4 regions of the Oceanobacillus sp. HCA-5259 genome follow, and region 4 is predicted to be linked to each of the others. Evidence: riboswitches for the same ligand, from Rfam matches in the RefSeq annotation. Region 4 holds a riboswitch; each other region holds the start of a gene.
The links. A riboswitch is a leader RNA that binds a small molecule or an ion and turns the genes downstream of it on or off. The one in region 4 is predicted to bind cobalamin.
Positions count from the first base shown of each region.

Region 1: linked by a shared signal. The riboswitch ahead of WKU33_RS00370 (acyl-CoA thioesterase) and the one ahead of WKU33_RS03385 (DUF4430 domain-containing protein) in region 4 are both predicted to bind cobalamin.
Region 2: linked by a shared signal. The riboswitch ahead of WKU33_RS15625 (ribonucleoside-diphosphate reductase subunit alpha) and the one ahead of WKU33_RS03385 (DUF4430 domain-containing protein) in region 4 are both predicted to bind cobalamin.
Region 3: linked by a shared signal. The riboswitch ahead of WKU33_RS13245 (ABC transporter substrate-binding protein) and the one ahead of WKU33_RS03385 (DUF4430 domain-containing protein) in region 4 are both predicted to bind cobalamin.

Region 1 covers NZ_JBBKBV010000001.1:80,237-85,055, reverse strand. Annotated here, with positions in the region: gene WKU33_RS00390 (HXXEE domain-containing protein) at 1-486, shown strand, start outside; partial or broken gene WKU33_RS00385 (SDR family oxidoreductase) at 509-601, shown strand; gene WKU33_RS00380 (DUF4367 domain-containing protein) at 680-1,846, opposite strand; gene WKU33_RS00375 (hypothetical protein) at 2,095-2,355, shown strand; gene WKU33_RS00370 (acyl-CoA thioesterase) at 2,708-3,190, opposite strand; cobalamin riboswitch at 3,375-3,551, opposite strand; gene WKU33_RS00365 (hypothetical protein) at 3,738-3,932, shown strand; gene tenA (thiaminase II) at 3,983-4,657, opposite strand.
Region 2 covers NZ_JBBKBV010000036.1:6,160-10,978, forward strand. Annotated here, with positions in the region: gene WKU33_RS15615 (ribonucleotide-diphosphate reductase subunit beta) at 1-111, opposite strand, end outside; gene WKU33_RS15620 (flavodoxin) at 155-622, opposite strand; gene WKU33_RS15625 (ribonucleoside-diphosphate reductase subunit alpha) at 716-2,950, opposite strand; cobalamin riboswitch at 3,083-3,276, opposite strand; gene WKU33_RS15630 (sigma-54 interaction domain-containing protein) at 3,423-4,819, opposite strand, start outside.
Region 3 covers NZ_JBBKBV010000025.1:28,280-33,098, forward strand. Annotated here, with positions in the region: gene WKU33_RS13235 (adenosylcobinamide amidohydrolase) at 1-259, opposite strand, end outside; gene WKU33_RS13240 (FecCD family ABC transporter permease) at 270-1,295, opposite strand; gene WKU33_RS13245 (ABC transporter substrate-binding protein) at 1,285-2,277, opposite strand; cobalamin riboswitch at 2,390-2,576, opposite strand; gene glmM (phosphoglucosamine mutase) at 3,566-4,819, opposite strand, start outside.
Region 4 covers NZ_JBBKBV010000003.1:182,654-187,472, reverse strand. Annotated here, with positions in the region: gene WKU33_RS03385 (DUF4430 domain-containing protein) at 16-2,475, opposite strand; cobalamin riboswitch at 2,621-2,805, opposite strand; gene WKU33_RS03380 (GNAT family N-acetyltransferase) at 3,075-3,536, opposite strand; gene WKU33_RS03375 (ATP-binding cassette domain-containing protein) at 3,963-4,819, shown strand, end outside.

The DNA.
Region 1 (4,819 bases), on a different contig from region 4:
CTAATTTTCACCATCATTTTCATGCTCCACAACCTAGAAGAAATCATGACAATTGAAAAATGGTTCAACAAAACGTATCCAAGAATTCGCAAAAGAATCCCTGCTTTTGTAGAAGAAGAACTCAGGAAATTTGAGACAATGAATGCAGCCAGATTTTCTTTCGTTGTATTTTTACTTTCTATCCCAGTAGCTATTCTGATTGTAATTACAACAATAACTGAGCACTATCTTCTATTTCTCGGGTTAAATCTGTTATTTGCTTTAAATATTTTTACCTATCCCGTACAATCCTTATACTTACGCAGCTATACTCCAGGTCTTTGGACTTCTGTATCACTGATCATTCCTTATTATATTATTCTTTCTTATCATATATCTAATACTGGTTTATTAACATTCAACAATTTATTAGGTGCAGTCGTAATTCTAATCTTGTTTATTCCTATTTTTCTCCTCAGTCATAAAGCAGCAGAAAAATGGAACTAACTCCTCGAGACAAAATTCAACAGTAGCAAATCTTGTCCTTTACTTAGCATCCGACGAATCCAGTTATTCCACTTGTTCTGAGTTTATCGTGGATGGTGGAATTACCGCAATATAATAAAATTTTCACACCAAAAAAACGACAGAGATTATCTAAAAATATTCCCTGTCGCTTTTTATTAGACGAAATGTGCTCTTACTCAATCCCCTCTGCTATTTGCAGAAACAATTCTTTCGGCATTTCAGATTCTTCGCCAATTAATTCAAGAAACACATCTTCATGTTCCCAAGTGAGACACATGAAACCATCATCATCAACCGCCAGATTACCTTCATTACCATTAATAGTGATTGTCTCCGTCTCTTCCCCTTCAAACATTCCATCATAATCCTCTTGTGAAGGATAGATGCTAAATACGAAGCCGTTCCAATCTTCATCCTCATAAATGAGATAGACCATCTCTGACTCATCATCCGAGGAATAATAGGATTCCGTCATTTCATAGCCCTCCGGTACGAATGTAACATCGGGAATCGTATAATCTACATTTTCCTTAATTTCCTCAAGTGACATTTCTTCCTCGAGAAATGCAAAATCTTCTTCCCATTCCTCTTCCGTTACAGCATTTTCTTTTACTTCTTCTGGAATTTCAATTGGCTCAACTTCATTCACATTCGACACCGTAGCTTCCGCTGTAACTTGAATAGATTCACCGTCCATTTCAAATTCCGCCTGAACAGTTTGTGATTGGATCAACATTGACTCTTTATCAACCTTCATTTCGGTCTCAAAACTGTTAATCGTAATGTCGGAAAGGTCTTCTTCCAAGTCAATATCCATCGTCAAATCTCCCATTGATGTATCGAAATATGGTTCGATTAATTCCTCAAATTCTTCTCCCTCACCGGTTAACGCAAGGATATACTGATCCTCTTCCTCCGTCATTTCAAATTGATCAGCAAACGCCTCTAGTTTTTCAAGTTCACCTTCATTTAATTGGTCAAAGCTCTCTAGTCCCATTTCTTCTTCATCCGTAATGAACCATTCACCGAACATGTTCATATACACTTCTTCACCAACGATATATGTCTCCACATCCATAGAAATTCCAGTCATCCCCATCGTCATGTCTAAATAAAGTGTGTCCGGATCATGTGTGACGTCAGCCGTACCTTCAATCGATACAATCATATCCATAATCTCTGTATCGATCTTCATCTCTGTCGTATAACTTTCTAAATCAGCATTCGCTTGAATTGCCTGCTCCAACACTTGGCCTTCTGTTAACGGCTCCTTATCTTCCCCACAAGCGGCAAGCAGTAAGAAGCTTGCCATTATCAATAAGGCAATGGTTTTTCTCATCTCTTTTTCCCCCTTTTACTTATGCAACATCTTTAAAAATAACAATTGAAAAAGTGACCCCTAACTCCTCTCTCATGTAGACATGTATAGGAAAATCCCTTTTGTAAAACTAAAGAATATTATACCCCAATACTTGGTAAATGGGGATAGTTATTTAGATGGATATGAATTTTATTTTTTAGTAAAATGAAACTTAATTACTTGCCACTCGTATGTAAGATATAAATGTATGAATCGGAGGATATTTAATGAAAAAGTATCTTGTCTTTATCATTAGTTTTATTGTAATGTTCACCGTATTCCAGGTACTGTCTGGCATGTTTCTAACATGGATATATACTCCGAATATTAGTTCAGCTTGGAGCATGCGTACTGGTCTCTCCCAGGAAACCGTTATTACAGGCTGCAATTCATTTGGGCTACCATTGTTTACTGCTGCGCTTGCTGCTTCTGTTGCTTATGTGACCTTCGTGAAGTTTGCAAGGCGTAGGAAAGAAAATATTAAATGATGAAAACAAAGGCGCAAGCGCCCTTGCAGGTTAAAAACGCGACGTCCTGTCGCAACACCTGCACTAGCACATCCTGTGCGTCGTAGCAACGTACAAACTGGAGCACTCCGGAATGAGATAAAGGAAACACAACGAACGATAGTGAGTTGATGTTGACTTTCACCACAAGGGTATAAAGGCGACTAAGCCTCACAAAGACCGCTCGGCAAGTCTTCTTTATCGATTGGAGGAGTGTGAAGTTTGATAGTTGCTGGGCGCTGGAGCCGGACGTAGCTAGCCCCGGATACCTAAGTTATCACAGCATTTTTATTTTATAGTTTCATGTATAATGGGAAAGAGGCAGGATTCTTTCTTACCTGCCCTCTGAATACTCCCGTATCTGCATCCGTCGACTTTTCCTTATTTGCGCACTTTGAAACAGACGCTTCTCCTCCTCCGTTTCCGGAATCACGCCACTCACTTTGGTTGGAATTCCTTCACTATTAATTGCAACCATCGTCAGAATTGCAGTAGTCGTCGTTGTTATTTCGCCTGTATCCAAATGCTGGCATTCCACTTTCACATACACTTCCATCGAGGTTCTGCCCGTAGAGACGACGACCGCCTCCAATTTTAATATATCACCCGCCTTAGCAGTTGAGAGAAAATTCACCGTATCGATCGATGCCGTGACGACCACACTCCCGCTATGCTTCATAGCAGCAATCGCCGCTATTTCGTCAATTGATGCTAAAACAGTTCCTCCAAAAATTGTTCCCATATGGTTTGTATCCGGAGGTAAAACAAGCTTCGTCTGAATTGTTCTCGAAATTGTCGCTGGTAATTTTTCTTCCATTTCATAACCTCTTCTCTGTTCTTTGAAGTGACCGCTTAAGAGACTTCGGGAGAGTTTTTAAGGAAATGAAAAAACCCATCAGAACTGATGGGTATAATAAAGATAGCATCCTCAATAAAACAGTAATCTTTTACCGTTAAAAGTCAGAATAAACCTCATTATACCTTCCCAGCTCCCGAAGAAGATAACTTTCATAATAATGGCAGGTCTCCTGACTTATGCTTCATCCTACTCTAATTCCTTCCCGTCCAAGACAGTGGATTTACTTATTTCGTCAGCATTTACAGTTGCGGGTACAGTTCTGGTTTCACACCAGATTCCCTATTAAGTCTCCTTAGACACCATGATTACGGGTCTTATCGTATGTAGTTATTTTCCATAAAAAGCTAAGTATTGTATCAAGCATAGTATAGATTGTTTAAATTAGCAATGTTAATGGAAGTTTATTAAAAACGAAACATAAACATATAGCAAATGTGGAACGTAATAATGAATAATTAGAAATAATCATTACAATATTCGCTAACTTTAAAAGAGGAGTGATCTGTTGAGCGACTGGATTCCAAGACTTATATTGCTCATTGTCGCAGTACCCTTTGTTTGGTATTTTGTTGCATTAAGTAAGAATGTAAGTAAAACAGAGAAAGAGCATGATCGGGATATGTCATATGAGATCAATCCGTTTACAGGATTGAAAATGCCATCAAGTGATTCAAGGAAAGATAAGGAAAAAAGAGAATAAACCGCTTAACAAAATTAGGGGGGAGCGACAAGCACTCCCCCATTACTCTCTTATAACGGCCACATCTCAATATTTTCTGCCATTTCCCAGAACATGTATTCAAATTTACTTGTTTTTACAACAATATCTTCAAGCGCTTGCAACTCTTTTTCAGATTTTCCTGCTGCGTAATCGTTAATGAGCTTCTGGCAGTTTTCGGCAAGCTCGGTGAATCCTTCTGAGGAATACATTTGAATCCAATTACCGTAAAACTCATGCTCTAATGACTCTGGGTTTTTCGCTAATTCTTTTCCAATATAGTTATAGCTCCATGCACAGGCCAGCACAGATGCAATCGCATTCTCTACACCGCCAAGCTGGGAAACATTCAGCATATAACTTGTATAAGCAGTCATCGTTGCTGATGGTTCAGTTTCCTCGAGTTCTTCACTTGTAATACCAAAGCGGGCTGCATATTCCCTGTGTAATTCCATTTCCATGTTCAATGTCCCGTGCAATAGATTCGCAAACATCGTCATCGTATGTAAATCCGGTGACTTTGCGCTCCCGATTGCAAAAACTCTCGAATACTCAATTAAATAGACATAGTCCTGCTTCATATAATGCTTGAACTTTTCCTTATCGAGCGTCCCATCCCCGATTCCCTTTACAAACGGATGCTCCAAGTAAGCTTCCCAAATTGGCTGGACCTTTTTCCACAGACGATCTGTAAACTGTTCACTCATGATTTATTCCTCCCTTTTTGGTATAGAACCTCTCTACACCACAAAGGGTATGTCTCGATTTGCCGAAAGCCTTTCGTTACATGTGTATGAAACACTTTTACCTTTCCCATTAAAAAAGACCGCTCTTTTTATAATGGAAAAAGGCGGTCTGCGCGTAACATG
Region 2 (4,819 bases), on a different contig from region 4:
TGCAATATCATTCCAATTTAAAATACCACTGGACTTCCCCCCAAAAATCCCTGTTGATTTATTAGGGTTTTTTGGTTCTAACGTTCTAGCTTTTTTTAAAACTACAGTCATATTTGTATTCCCTGCCTCTTTTAATTTTCTATTCTTACTCACTCTATACGCCTACTGTCACCCAGCTCTTCTGCTCTTTTTCTTTTCTTACACTTTCTACAATTCCATCTACCCAATTGGAAACTTTTATCTCCTGGCTTCCCCTTGGGGACTGTTCTATTTTCAAACCTTCCCATGGACTATTGTAAAATCTAGCTAGTTTCGTAACTGCAAGACAGAACATCTCTTCCCCGCCAAATTGGGTTTCGCCTGAGCCAAACACGGCAATATTATCCGGCTTATAGCCGACATCCGCTACAAAGTCTTTTACTTCAGCCGGGGTACTACCCAGATCCCATGTAAACGTCCCTAACATGACGATATCGTAATTACTTAACTCAGGAAAATAGGCACCCATACCAATTTCATATAATTCAGGTTGATAACCGTGATGATTTAATCGATCCTGGATCATCTCCGCTATTTCCTCGGTATTGCCACTAAAACTATGATAAGCAATGAGTATGTTCATTTATTTCACTCCTGTTTATAACGTACGATTAATCCCTTTGTCATCGATTCCTTTGGGCAGAGATATGGGAAAGTAAAAACTTTCCCATATCCATTATTGACACCACTCACATTCTTCAATATCTGTAGAAGAAGAGCGTACATAGTAAGTTGTTTTCAGTCCGCTCTTCCAAGCCTGTAGATGCAAGTCTAGTAAAACAGAAGCCCGGATCGTGTTCGGCACATACATGTTAAATGAAATCCCTTGGTCTACGTGTTTCTGGCGCATTGCATTCTGTTTCACCGACCAGCGCTGGTCAACAATATAAGCGGAACGTCTGTAGATATGGTAATTATTGTGGTCCATATCTGGTGCCGTTACAGGCATTTTAAAGTCTTTCTTCTCTTCATGATAGAAAGGTTTAAACACTGGGTCGATTCCTGCAGTAGAGCCGGCAATAATCGAAGTAGACGCATTCGGTGCAACAGCCATTACATAACCATTGCGGATTCCGGTTTCTTTCACCCGCTCCTTCAATGCCATCCACTCTTCGGAATCATCGTACCCTCTGTTATCAAAGTACTCTCCTGTACTCCATTTACTTCCTTCAAATACTTGATAGCTGCCTTTTTCTTCCGCTAAATCTGCTGATGCAGAAATCGCTAAGTAGGCGATTTTTTCATAAATTGCATCGGTATATTCTACAGCTTGCTCTGATTCCCACTCAATTCCTTCTTTTGCAAGCAGATGGTGGAATCCAAATGTACCTAGACCAATCGCTCTATACTTTTGGTTCGTGAGCGTTGCTTGTAATAATGGCAACGTATTGATATCAATGACATTATCAAGCATGCGAACTTGAATTTTGATGAGGCGTTCCAATACATTATCTGGTACAGCCTTTCCTAAGTTGACGGAGCTCAGGTTACAAACAACAAAATCACCAGGCTTGTATTTTTTCACAACGGCATTTTCTTCCGTGAGATATTGCTGGACAAACTCTGTCGGGGATTGGTTTTGCGTAATCTCCGTACATAAATTCGTGCAATAAATCATCCCAGTATGAGAGTTCGCATTCCGGCGGTTCACTTCATCTCGGTAAAACATGAATGGTGCCCCTGTTTCAAGCTGGGACCGCATGATTCTCTTCATAATTTCAATTGCAGGTACTTTCTTTTTCGAATCTAAATTAGCGTTAATGCATGCTTGATATTTCTTGCGCCATTCTCCATCACCTTTCTTCTCATCGTAGAAATCTTCTAGAGAGAAGCCCATCACCTCACGAACTTCATGAGGGTCAAATAAATACCAGTCTCCTCTGTTCTCCACTTGTTCCATAAATAAGTCTGGCATACTTACCCCTGTGTAGATATCATGGGCTCGTAATCTTTCGTCCCCATTATTTAGCTTCAAATCAAGAAATTCCTCAATATCGCGATGCCATACATCTAAATAAACCGAAATTGCACCTTTTCTAGTACCAAGCTGATCAACACTTACCGCCGTGTTATTTAACTGTTTAATCCATGGTACAACCCCACTAGACATCCCTTTAAATCCTCTAATTGAACTGCCCCTCGCTCGGACTTTACCCATGTAAACCCCAATTCCACCGCCATTTTTCGACAGTTGGGCAACATCGCTATTACTATCATAAATGCCTTCTAAACTATCATTTACCGTATCGATAAAACAACTCGACAATTGCCCGTGACTCTTCCCTGCATTAGCCAATGTTGGTGTCGCAACCGTCATATATAAATTACTCAGCGCCCAGTATGCTTCTAGAACGTGCTTCGTGCGACCCTCAGCTGGTTCTTCTTGCATAAGATGCATCGCAATAACCATCCAGCGCTCTTGTGGCAATTCATAGATATTCTTTTCATGATCCATTGCAAGATAACGAGTTGCCAATGTATAAATGCCAGGGTACGTAAATAATAAATCCCTTTCCTGTTCAAGTGACTCACCAAAATAATCAATTTCCCCTTTCGTGTAGCTTGAAAGAAGATTAGTAGAATAAATTCCTTTATCGGTCAATTGCTTTAATAAATCGTAGAAGGGACCATACGAAAGAGAAGCGTCATAACCCCTATTTTCTGCAGCCTTTTGATAGAGTTCATGCAAATAAATTCGTGTAGCAAAATAAGTCCAGTCTGGTGATACTTCGTCTATATTTTCAAGGGCATGGTTAATTAGAGCATCATAAAATTCATCCCTCATTTGGTCAGAATTCCAGAGTCCTTCCACTTTTTCTTTATATTTTTCGGTTTGAATATTTAATCCCTTGGCCCATTCATCAATTAATTCAATCCCTTTAGAACTTTTAGTTTGACTCATTGTTTGCATTTTATTTCCTCCCTTTATGTAAACACATTAAAAAAACCGTTCATTTTCGGGATGAACGGCAGGAAAAAACGACAAAATGCATAAAAAAATACACACTTCTTATCGTTTTACCTTTCTTACACCCCGAAGAAACAAAACTTGCAAGTTATGGCAGGTCTCCTGGCTTGTGCTTCTTCCTACTATAGCCCTTCCCATATCGTCACCTAACAGCAAGCGATATAGTGGTTTACTAATTCGTCCACACGTACAGTTGCGGGGGCAGCTCCAGCTTTTAACTGGATTCCCTTTTAAACAGTTATCTTGTCACCATTACTTATATACTACATTTAGTATTAAATTGCCTTGTCAAGCACTATATATTGAATTCTATCATAGAGTATACCCGTTTTCAACAATTAATAACTTACGAAAAGGTTCCGTTAGCTGAAGGAAAATTTACTCAAATGTTACAGACCGTTAATACGTGCTAAATTTAAATATTAAATTTCCTTATGCGATATTGAAGGCTCTGTCTGCTTATACCAAGAATCTTTGCAGTTTGTGTTATATTATAGTTATTTTCTAAAAGTTTTCGTTTAATATATTCCTTTTCCAACTGTTCCATTCTAACTCGCAGCTTTCTCGAATGAAAATCGATTATAGGGGGACTATCCTTGCTGTTTCTATCATTGTCTCTCTTATATTTATTATGGTTTCGAAAACGAGTGGGTAAATGATGAACTTGAATTTCCTTTTCTTCAACTACTAGATTCATCGCACCTTCAATAGTATGCTCTAACTCTCTTACATTCCCTGGCCAGTCGTGTTCATAGAGTAATTCTTTTGCTTCCGCACTAACATTCTTTATATTCATTTGAAAAAGTGTATTGTATTTATTAATAAATTCCGTCGTTAAAGGCATAATATCTACTTTTCTTTCACGCAAGGGGGGGATGAATAAAGTTACGACACTCAAACGATAAAATAAATCTTTCCTTATTCGATTTTCCATAATCATATCGGCCGGGTCTTCATTAATCGTTGCGATAATACGAACGTCCACCTTTTTATCCTTTGTATCCCCTATTCTTCTTACTGTTCTTTCTTGCAGCACTCTCAAGAGTTTTGCTTGAAGGGAAGCGTCTAAAGAATTAATCTCGTCAAGTAACAAAGTTCCACCATCTGCTTGTTCAAATAGACCGGGTGAATCTATCGCATCCGTGAAGGCCCCTTTCTTTGTACCAAATAATAAACTCTCCATTAAACTTTCGGGTATTGCTGCACAATTCTGGGCGACAAAAGGAGCAGATGACCTTGCACTACCATTATGGATACTTTGCGCAAATAATTCCTTACCAGTTCCTGTTTCGCCAACAATAAGAACAGATGAAGTTGTTCGAGTTGCTAGTTTTGCATCTTCAATTACCGTAGCAAATTCTTCACTATCTCCAATAATTTGATCAAATGTAAATTTGGTGTTTTTCCTCTGTAACACATTTTCCTTAATAACTTGTTCTAATTGAGTGATATCTTTTGCTATCTCGACTGCCTCAGTAATCTTTCCATCTTTTATAATTGGAAAAGTATCATTAATTGTCGTGATTTCTTTTCCAATATTATTAAAGTAAGTTTGTTTAATCCCTCTAGTTTCTTTCCCGGTTGTTAATGTATGGACAAGTGTACTATGCTGATTTTCCTTAAATGAAAAAACTTCTAATACATCCTTATCCAATACGTCAGCTGCTTCCATTGATTCAATTTCCATCATTTTTTTGTTATAAATAATTGTTTTCCCTTGATTATTAATTACGTGGATACCAACATTCACTTCATCCAGCAACTGTTCATATAGTTTATTTCTATGCTTTAGTGCTTGCAGATCCATTACAT
Region 3 (4,819 bases), on a different contig from region 4:
CTTGGGGAGTGAGTTGGGGTAAGACGGCGATTTTCTTAGCTAATTCTTTCTTAGAGTAATCGGCAATGTTTCTCCCCGCTACTTCAATTTTTCCCTGTTGCAGATCGAGCAGTCCACTAATCATATTGATTAAAGTTGTCTTCCCACTGCCATTTGGTCCTAGAATTCCAAAAAACTCTCCTTCATTTACGGAAAAACTAATGTTTTTTACAATCTCTTCACCATCATAGCCACCCGAGGCATTTTTAATTAAAAGCATGGTTCACCTCTCAACTTCTTCTCCGTTGTTTAATTAATATTATCGCAAATACCGGTGCACCTACTAAAGCTGTAATCACTCCGACAGGCAATACTTGAGGTGAGATAATTGTCCGCGATAATAAATCGGTCAATATAAGAAAGCTCGCTCCAATAATCATCGACAACGGCAACAAATGGACATGATCAGAACCCCATAGCTTTCTAGTTAAATGCGGGATAACTAAACCGACAAAGCCAATTGTCCCGGATACGGCAACCGCTGCACCTGTGAGGATGGAACCAGCAATAAGAATAAGCATTTTCCTTTTGCCAACGTCAACGCCTAAATGCTGGGCCCGTTCTTCGCCAAGCGACATCGCATTCAGTTCTTTTGTATTCATTAATAAAATGAGTGAGCCAAGAATAAAGAAAGGGAGAATGATTCCAACATAGCGCCAGCCTCGCATCGATACACTGCCAAGCAGCCAACCGATAATCTGCTGCAACTCATCCCCTGTTAAAGCGATAATTAATGAAATAACCGACCCTAAGAACGCGCTGAAAATGATTCCCGTAAGAATAATCGTTTCTACGCGCATCGTCCGGTCAATTTTTCGTGCAAAGTAAAGCACAATTATAATGGTCGCTAACGCTGTTACAATGCTTAAAAACGGCAAAGTAAACATCCCGATAACCGGTAGTGATATTCCGAAAAACAATGTTGCAACAGCACCAACGGAGGCCCCAGAAGATACTCCAAGAATATATGGTTCCGCGAGCGGATTCCTTAGCAGTCCTTGGAAGGCCGCTCCCGCAATTGCGAGTGAGGCCCCGACAAGTCCTGCCAACAGTACTCGTGGCAAACGAATCTCGTATACAATACTTACATACATTGGATCGACATCAGCACCAACGGGTAAGCGAAAGGCTTCGCTGCCAATCACTTTAACAATATCAAGAATCGGGACGGATACACTGCCAATCGAGATGGCAAAAAGCATCGCTCCAATAAGAAGCGTAAAAGAAATTCCATATTTTGTTACATTACTCTTCATCAAACAGCTCCGGATAAACCGCTTCAGCTAATTCTTTTGCCCCTTCTGTGAGTCTCGGACCGGAACGAGTAATCAAATCAGCATCAATATCATAAACTCTTTCATTCGTAACTGCTTCAACTACATCAAAACCATTTCGCGAAAGAACCTCTTCTTCTGGATTTTCAATATATGCACCGTAGGAAGTGATGATGACATCCGGATTCAGTTCAATGATTTCCTCTGGATCAAGCGCGAGCCATCCTTCATGCTCACCAGCGGCATTTTCAGCATGAATCATTTCCAACAGCTCATGAATAAACGTATGCTGACCTGCTGTATAAATATCCGGTGCAGGGGAATTTTCAAAGAAAACTGTCCGTATATCTTCCTCAGCTATCTCGGATGTAAGCTCACGAATCTCTTCAAATTCTGCTTCCATTTCCGCAATCAGTTCTTCTGCCTCTTCTTTAGAACCGATAACTTGTCCAATGGTTTCAATCGTCTCGTAAGTGCTCGCAATATCCTGCGCATCTTGAACGACGAATACTGGTATACCTGCAGTTTCAAGTTGTTCGAATGCTTCCTGTGCACTGCTCACCCCTAATTCATGGGCGAGGACAATATCCGGGTCAAGGCTAAGGATCAGTTCCACATTCAATTCCATGCCGCCAATTTTTTCAATTTCCTGTACTTCTTCCGGATAATTATCATGATCCGACACACCGACTACCTTATCCCCTTGTCCTAAAGCAAATGTAATTTCCGTATTGCTCGGGATCAATGAAACAATCCGCTCCGGTTCTTCCTCAAGCGTTATTTCATTATCTATTGCATCTGTGAGTGTCAGTGGATAATGATCACCGTTCGTTGACTCTTCTTCAGTTGTTTCATCTTTACCTGTATTTCCAGTTGCATCTTCATTGTCTGTCGCGCCTTGTCCGCAAGCAACTAGCAGACTAAGTAAGAACGCGAGCAGCAAACCCTGCCATAATCTTTTCATTTCCATTCCTCCAATAATAAATTCATTAAAAAAAGCATCCCACACAGTGTGAAGATGCTTCAGTAAATAGGTATACATCCATATAGACCCATCACCTGACTATCCTCGTAGTGCTGGCGTTACAGAATAGGCAGGTCTCCTGGCTCATGCTCATCACTCCGCTGCACCTTCCCATGCATTTAACGCACAGTGGTATTTACAGCTCGTTCGCACATACAGTGGCGGGACCGCGTTGGACTTACACCAACTTCCCTTTTAAGAATTCAACAATCGAATCCACCTATTTCTATTGCATTTCATTTTATCAAATGAATCTATATCATATCGTACACCTTTTTCATGTGAAAGTCATCTTTTTATTCTTGCCCGGGCAAGAAGGCAAATCAATATCTTATTTAACTTTTTCTATCGAGGATATTGAATGAATGGAAGAAGGATTCTACCATTCCTCAGCAAACTGCATTCTGGGTGTTTTCCCATTCGAAGGAGCGGAATGCGATGTAGGGAAAATAAACTGCGGTTGCTTTCCCTTGTGAGGAGATAGAGAGCTGGATTGGGAAAATAAACGGCGATTACTTTCCCTTGAGAGGAGATGGAGCGCTGGATTGGGAAAATAAACGGCAGTTACTTTCCCTTGGGAGGAGGTGGTGCTCTGGGATGGGAAAATAAACGGCGGTTACTTTCCCTTGGGAGGAGATGGAGCGCTGAAATGGGAAAATAAACGGCGGTTACTTTCCCTTGAGAGGAGATGGAACGCTGGGATGGGAAAATAAACGGCAATTACTTTCCCTTGAGATGAGACGGAGCGCTGGATTGGGAAAATAAACGGCAGTTACTTTCCCTTGGGAGGAGATGGAGCGCTGGATTGGGAAAATAAACGGCGATTATTTTCCCTTTAGATGAGATAGAGCGCTGGATTGGGAAAATAAACGGCGATTACTTTCCCTTGGGAAGAGATGGAACGCTGGAATGAGAAAATAAACTCCGATTAGTTTCCCTTGAGATGAGATGGAGCGCTGGAATGGGAAAATAAACGACGATTACTTTCCCTTGAGAATAGATGGAGCGCTGGAATGGGAAAATAAACTCCGATTAGTTTCCCTTAAGATGAGATGGAGCGCTGAATTGGGAAAGTAAACTGCGATTACTTTCCCTTGAAAAGAGATGGAGCACGGAATAGGGAAATTAACAGCGATTAACATTCCTCATAAGCGCGGATATAGCAATAGTAAAATAAACACAAAAAAACTGCTCCCTTGTCCCTTGACAGAAAGCAGTTTTCAATCAATTACTCTAACCCAAGTAAATTTTCAATCACGGAAACCACACGGTCGGCATATTTATTACATGCTTCTTTCGTTTCCGCTTCGACCATCACACGGACAAGTGGCTCGGTTCCGGATGGACGGACGAGCACACGGCCATTTTCACCGAGTTCTTTTTCCACCGCATCAATTTCTTCCAAAATAAGCGGGTTGGTCAATGCTTCATTCTTATCCGTTACTTTAACGTTTTTCAGAACTTGTGGGAATACTTGCATCTCTCCAGCTAATTCCGATAAAGGTTTCCCTGTATCTTTCATAACATTTACAAGCTGTAATGCAGTTAGCATACCGTCACCTGTCGTAATAAAATCGAGGAAAATGATATGACCGGATTGTTCTCCGCCAAGGTTGAATCCGCCCCTACGCATTTCCTCCATAACATAGCGGTCGCCTACATCGGTTTTATCACTATGCATGCCATTCTCTTCAAGCGCTTTATAAAAACCGATATTACTCATGACAGTTGAGACGATTGTATCTTCACGAAGTACGCCTTTTGACTTCATATATTTTCCACAAATATACATGATTTGGTCACCATCAACGATATTACCTTTCTCATCGACTGCAATTAAACGGTCACCATCTCCGTCAAATGCAAGACCAATATCTGCGCCCTTTTCCAATACAAGCTCTCTTACCGCTTCTGGATGAGTGGAACCTACACCGTCGTTAATATTCAAGCCATTCGGTGATGTGCCAATCGTGTAAATGTCTGCCTCGAGGTCCGCAAACAGATGAGTTGCAAGACTGGATGTTGCACCGTGTGCACAGTCGATAGCAATTGCAAGGCCGTCAAAGTCGTTATCAATCGTATCTTTTAAGAAAGAAATATACTTTTGTCCGCCTTCAAAATAAGCATTCACTGTACCGATGTTTGCTCCGACCGGTCGCGGAAGTTCGTCATCCTCATCGATAAGCTTTTCAATCTCTGCCTCCTGCTCATCCGTCAACTTAAAACCATCCGGACCGAAGAATTTAATTCCGTTATCTTCCACCGGATTGTGCGAAGCGGAAATCATAATACCTGCATCAGCACTCATTGATTTCGTTAAATAAGCCACTCCTGGAGTAGAGATGACGCCGAGACGCATGACTTCTGCACCGATAGAAAGTAAGCCTGCGAGCAAAGCTCCTTCAAGCATATGACCTGAGATACGTGTATCTCTTCCGATGATCACTTTCGGATTTTCCCTTTCCTTCGTTAGTACATATCC
Region 4 (4,819 bases):
ACACCGGGATAAATATTACTCTGTAACTTTATTTCTGCGCTTAATATACAATAGAGCACCGGCTGCGATTAGGATGAATCCTAATGCTAAGAGATTAAACATATTTGTTGCTGTCATTGGCAGTTTCTTACCTTTTTTATCTTTGTCATTATCTACCAGTGGCGGGGTTGCTCCGTCTTTATCATCGTCGGCAGGATCTTTTTGTCCTGTATCATGTTTAAATACTCCAAATGTGCTAAGGTGATCGGTTGTTAGGGTGACAAATCCGGCTGTTGCATCATAAGTGCTGCCAGATAAAACGTCCCAGCTTTCCGTTTCTTCATTGAAATGGAATGCTTTTATTTGGTTAGCATCGAGCCCTTGCACTGCGTCTGCGTCAACTGCCAAGCCAATGATAATATCATGATTAAACTCGGAAACAATCGTTCCATCCACGGTTAAGGTAAAGTCATAGACAGCACCGATTGCTTCTTTAACACTTTGTTCAGCGAGATTGACTTCAATTGTTTCACCAAGTTCACGTAATTGTTTCACTACAGGAACAGGAATCGTGATGATCGTATCTCCGTTATTAATAACGAGCGGCTTGTCTGCCTGAACAAGGTAGTCGGCAGCTTCAGCTTCTACCGCAACTGTAAAATTAGCTAATTTGTCTGCATGATGGGGTGTTACTACGACAGCATGTTCAGTTTCATATTGGTGCAGGTTGTCTTTTGTTATGATAACTTTATTCGGATCGTCAGATGGATTGTTTTTGTCATTGTCCCCATCGTTATCACCGTCATCCTTGTCATCGCCAGGCTCTTTCGGATCTTCCTTCTTATCAAACTTAAACACTGGACCAGTACCATTCTTGAATTGATCATAAGCAACTAATGCTAATGCCCCTTGGTTGATTGCGAAAACACTTGAAACATCATCTTCCGGTAAATGTTTAAAGCTGCCATCTTCCATTTGGAAGCTGATAAGGTGTTCTAGTAAGTTTCCGCCAGATTTTGTAAAGGCATCGCTTGTTGCGTCAACTCCGACAGCGGATAGGCCGATAATGACCATTGCAGCGGATTCCGCTGAATACCCGCCATTAAACTCTTCATCGTATCCGCCTTTATCCCCTTGTTGTTTGCTCATAGCTTTAACTGCTCGGTCAAGTGCAGCCTTCACGTCCGCATCATCCGCATAAGCGCTTAAAGCAAGCAGGCCCATCCCAGTAATATCCGGGCTTGGTCTTTCACCAAAGAAGGACCAGCCGCCTGCATCCAGCTCCATCTCAAGGAATGCTTCAATGATGCTGTCCCGTGTCCAGTCTGTACCTTCTGGGATCGGATAATTGAAACTATCAATTGCGAGCAAGCTATAAACGAGTTGGTTACTTAATGGCATTTTTTCATTCAGTAACATCTCAATCAAGTTGATGCCGTTTATATCTGTTGCATCATACCCGGCAGAAGTTAAGATAATAATGTTTTTTGCAATTTCTGTAGCATTCCCTGAGTAATCATCATTGATGGAAGCGGCTACTTCTTCGGCCATGTCATTTGAAACATCAGCACCAGCAGAGTGAAGGGCGGAGAATCCGTACCAGTCCATTTCAGCTGGATTGGACGAGAGATAATTGATTACAGCTTGGAGGGCTTCTGTATAATCTTTATCCGCAACTACCTGTTCTTTATCTTTTTTCTTATCTTTTTCATTTACAGGTGGCTCTTCTGATTTCTCATCTTCTTCATCAGCCGGTTCTTCCGGTTCACACGAGTCATCGACGACAAGTTCAAGCGTGTCGCCATCTTTAACCGTATGACCGAGTAACCCAACTTGCATCATGTCGCCATTCATATAGGTCGACCAGTATTCACAATCTCTTTCTAATGGTTCACCTAAGTAATTCACAAATGTTAAGTATTCGGAATCAACGCTCACATCTACTTTTACATTTTGATTTGCAGCAGCTTTAATTAGAGCGTCATAGGCAGTCGTGTATTGTGGCATGGATACAGTAGTCTCTGTAATAACTGTCTCCCCATTTGCATCTACTGCAGAAACCGCAACATCAAATACTTGAGGTTCGGCTGCAAGGTCTGTAAGAATAAATTGAATATTATCCCCGTTCGTTACTTCAGTTGAACTTGCTCCCATGTCTTGGAATAGACCATTCACATAAAAGGACCAGAAGTTCGATTCGGGATCAGCAGCTACTCCGCCAATACCCGTAATCATCTCGCCAAAGTCATAGCTGTCCCATTCGAGTTGATCATCTACTTCTCTAATCACATCAAAGGCAGTATCCCCATTTGAAATTTCCACTGCTATAGTGTCTAATACTGCAGAACCATCTTCATCAACAGCGGAGATGGTGACAGCATTCTCCAAGTTTGCTGCATTTACGGTTTGCAGGCCGAATAATCCAGATTGCGAGAGAAATAGAATGGCAGTCATCACCACGATAAACAGTTGCTGTAATCTACTATTTCGAACCATTTGTATACCCCCATCTTACGTATTTTTACCAATAAAAAAACATCTCTACCTTTAGAGATGTATAACAAAGCAAGCGTTATCAATCATGGATCAATCCATAATACATAACTACTATCAGCCACACCTCCTATCCTCGTAGGTTTATAAATTGGCGCTAAAATAGGCAGGTCTCCTGGCTTATGTTCATCGCTCTCCATTGCCTTCCCATAATAAAACAGTGGCTTATGAATGAAGAACTCGCATTTACAGTGGCGGGACCGCGCCGGATTTTCACCGACTTCCCTTTTCATGATTTTAAAATAAAAATCAACCTATTTTTTCGCATATTTAGTTGTTGAAAGGGGAGAAAAAGTTTCTCCAGATACTATGTATTAACTATGACTTAAGTATAGCAAAAATTATGAGTTTGTCTATGGGGGGAAAGAAAAGGACTTTCTTCATTAACAATTCAACTAGCTGCCGATATAAATAATGTGCCCACGCAATAGCTGCTCAATTTGATAAGGATAAAGGTTAGTGAATCCATAGTTAACTAATATTATCAATCAAATGTTTGTTTTAACAAATTCTCATTTATATAGTGCTAGATTCAGGATTTGTTACAGTTTCAATTTCATGCCTTCATGTGTTGCTCTAAATCCTAATTGTTCATAGAATCGCCGTGCCTCTGTTCTTTTTTTATCAGTCGTAAGCTGGATCAAATGACAGCCGCGTTCTTTTGCTCGTTCGATTGCCCATTGAATTAGCAGCTTGCCCACACCTTGTCCACGTGCGGAAGCAGATATCCTGACACCTTCAATCGTTGCACGCCAGCCTCCTTGGTAAGTGATGGAAGGCGTAAAGGTGATTTGCTGCACTCCGATGATCTCCTTGCCAATACACGCTACAATCAATTCATTATTTGGATCTGAATCAATTGCAAAAAAGGCTTCTCGATAACGATTTGGGAGAGGTTTTTCGTACTTCTCCCGAGAAGCACCAAGTACATCATCCGCAAGCAAGGCGACGATACGTTCCAAATCCTCTACGGTTGCTTTCCTAAAACTAATGTCAGATTCCATTCTCATTTCCCCCCAGTTTATTGAGAAATTCCTATATAATCATTTATTTTCACTATAAGTATATACAAATAGCCTAATTACTCAACTTTAAAGATTGAAAAATTGGCCTTTCATCACTATTCATGAGTTTCGTATCTGGGATAAATTCATCGATGTATTCATCATCCCCGTTTTTTAATTGGTAATCCATCGGAATCTCTTTTACATTTTTTAAAAAAGAGGGATTTTCAAATACTAATTGAAAACTTAACCTGACTTTATTGGCATCTGAAAAGTGCTTATCTAGCGTTATCCTAATTTCATGCACTTATCAGAATCAGGGGCTTTTTTTATTATAAAAATACTGCTCATCATATTTTTTACCTATACTATTAGAGTGTGATAATATTAGCATTGGTTAACGGTTAAAGGAGCGAGGGCGATAACATGTCAGCAAATAAAGATGAAATCATATTACGAGGATTAAAAGAAAATAACTTGAAAAATATAGATTTGAATCTGCCAAAAGAGAAGATCATCGTTTTCACAGGCCTTTCCGGTTCAGGAAAAAGCTCAGTCGTCTTTGATACATTAGCTACCGAGAGCAGAAGACAGATGACATTGAATTATCCTCACTATGTCCGGAATCAAATGCCGAAGTTTGAGCGTCCCCAAGCTGATCTTATGCAGAATTTAAGCCCGGTTGTTGTCGTGGAACAGCGGCAATCAGGAGGAAATTCACGTTCAACGGTCGGCACGTATATGGATATCCATCCATTGATTCGCTTATTGTTCTCTAGGATTGGTGAGCCAGCAATTGGCTCTGCGACAGACTTTTCTAGTCAAAGTGCGTTCGGCGGTTGTCCGGAATGTAGCGGCTTCGGCGAGGTCATTGCACCAGATTTGAGAAAAATTGTGGATGAAGAGAAGTCACTCCGGGAATACACAGTAAAATTTAAACCTTTATCTCCTTCTGGCTGGCAAGGTAGATGGATGATGACATGCGGTTTATTTGATCCGGATAAACCAATCAAAGATTACCCGGAAGACAAGCGTCGACTGTTATTATATGGCCCGCCAGAGGGGGAGAAAGTGAATGCACCCTTTCATACAAAACATGGACCACAACCCCATGATTGGGACGGAATCCTGCCCCGTTTTACACGGCTTTACATTAACAGGGATATTTCCAAATTGAAAGGAATCACCCAAGATGATGTCCTCGCGATGTCGACACGTTCCCTCTGTCCAACCTGCCAAGGGTCAGGACTGAATCCAAAAGTGTTGGAAAGCCGTATCAATGG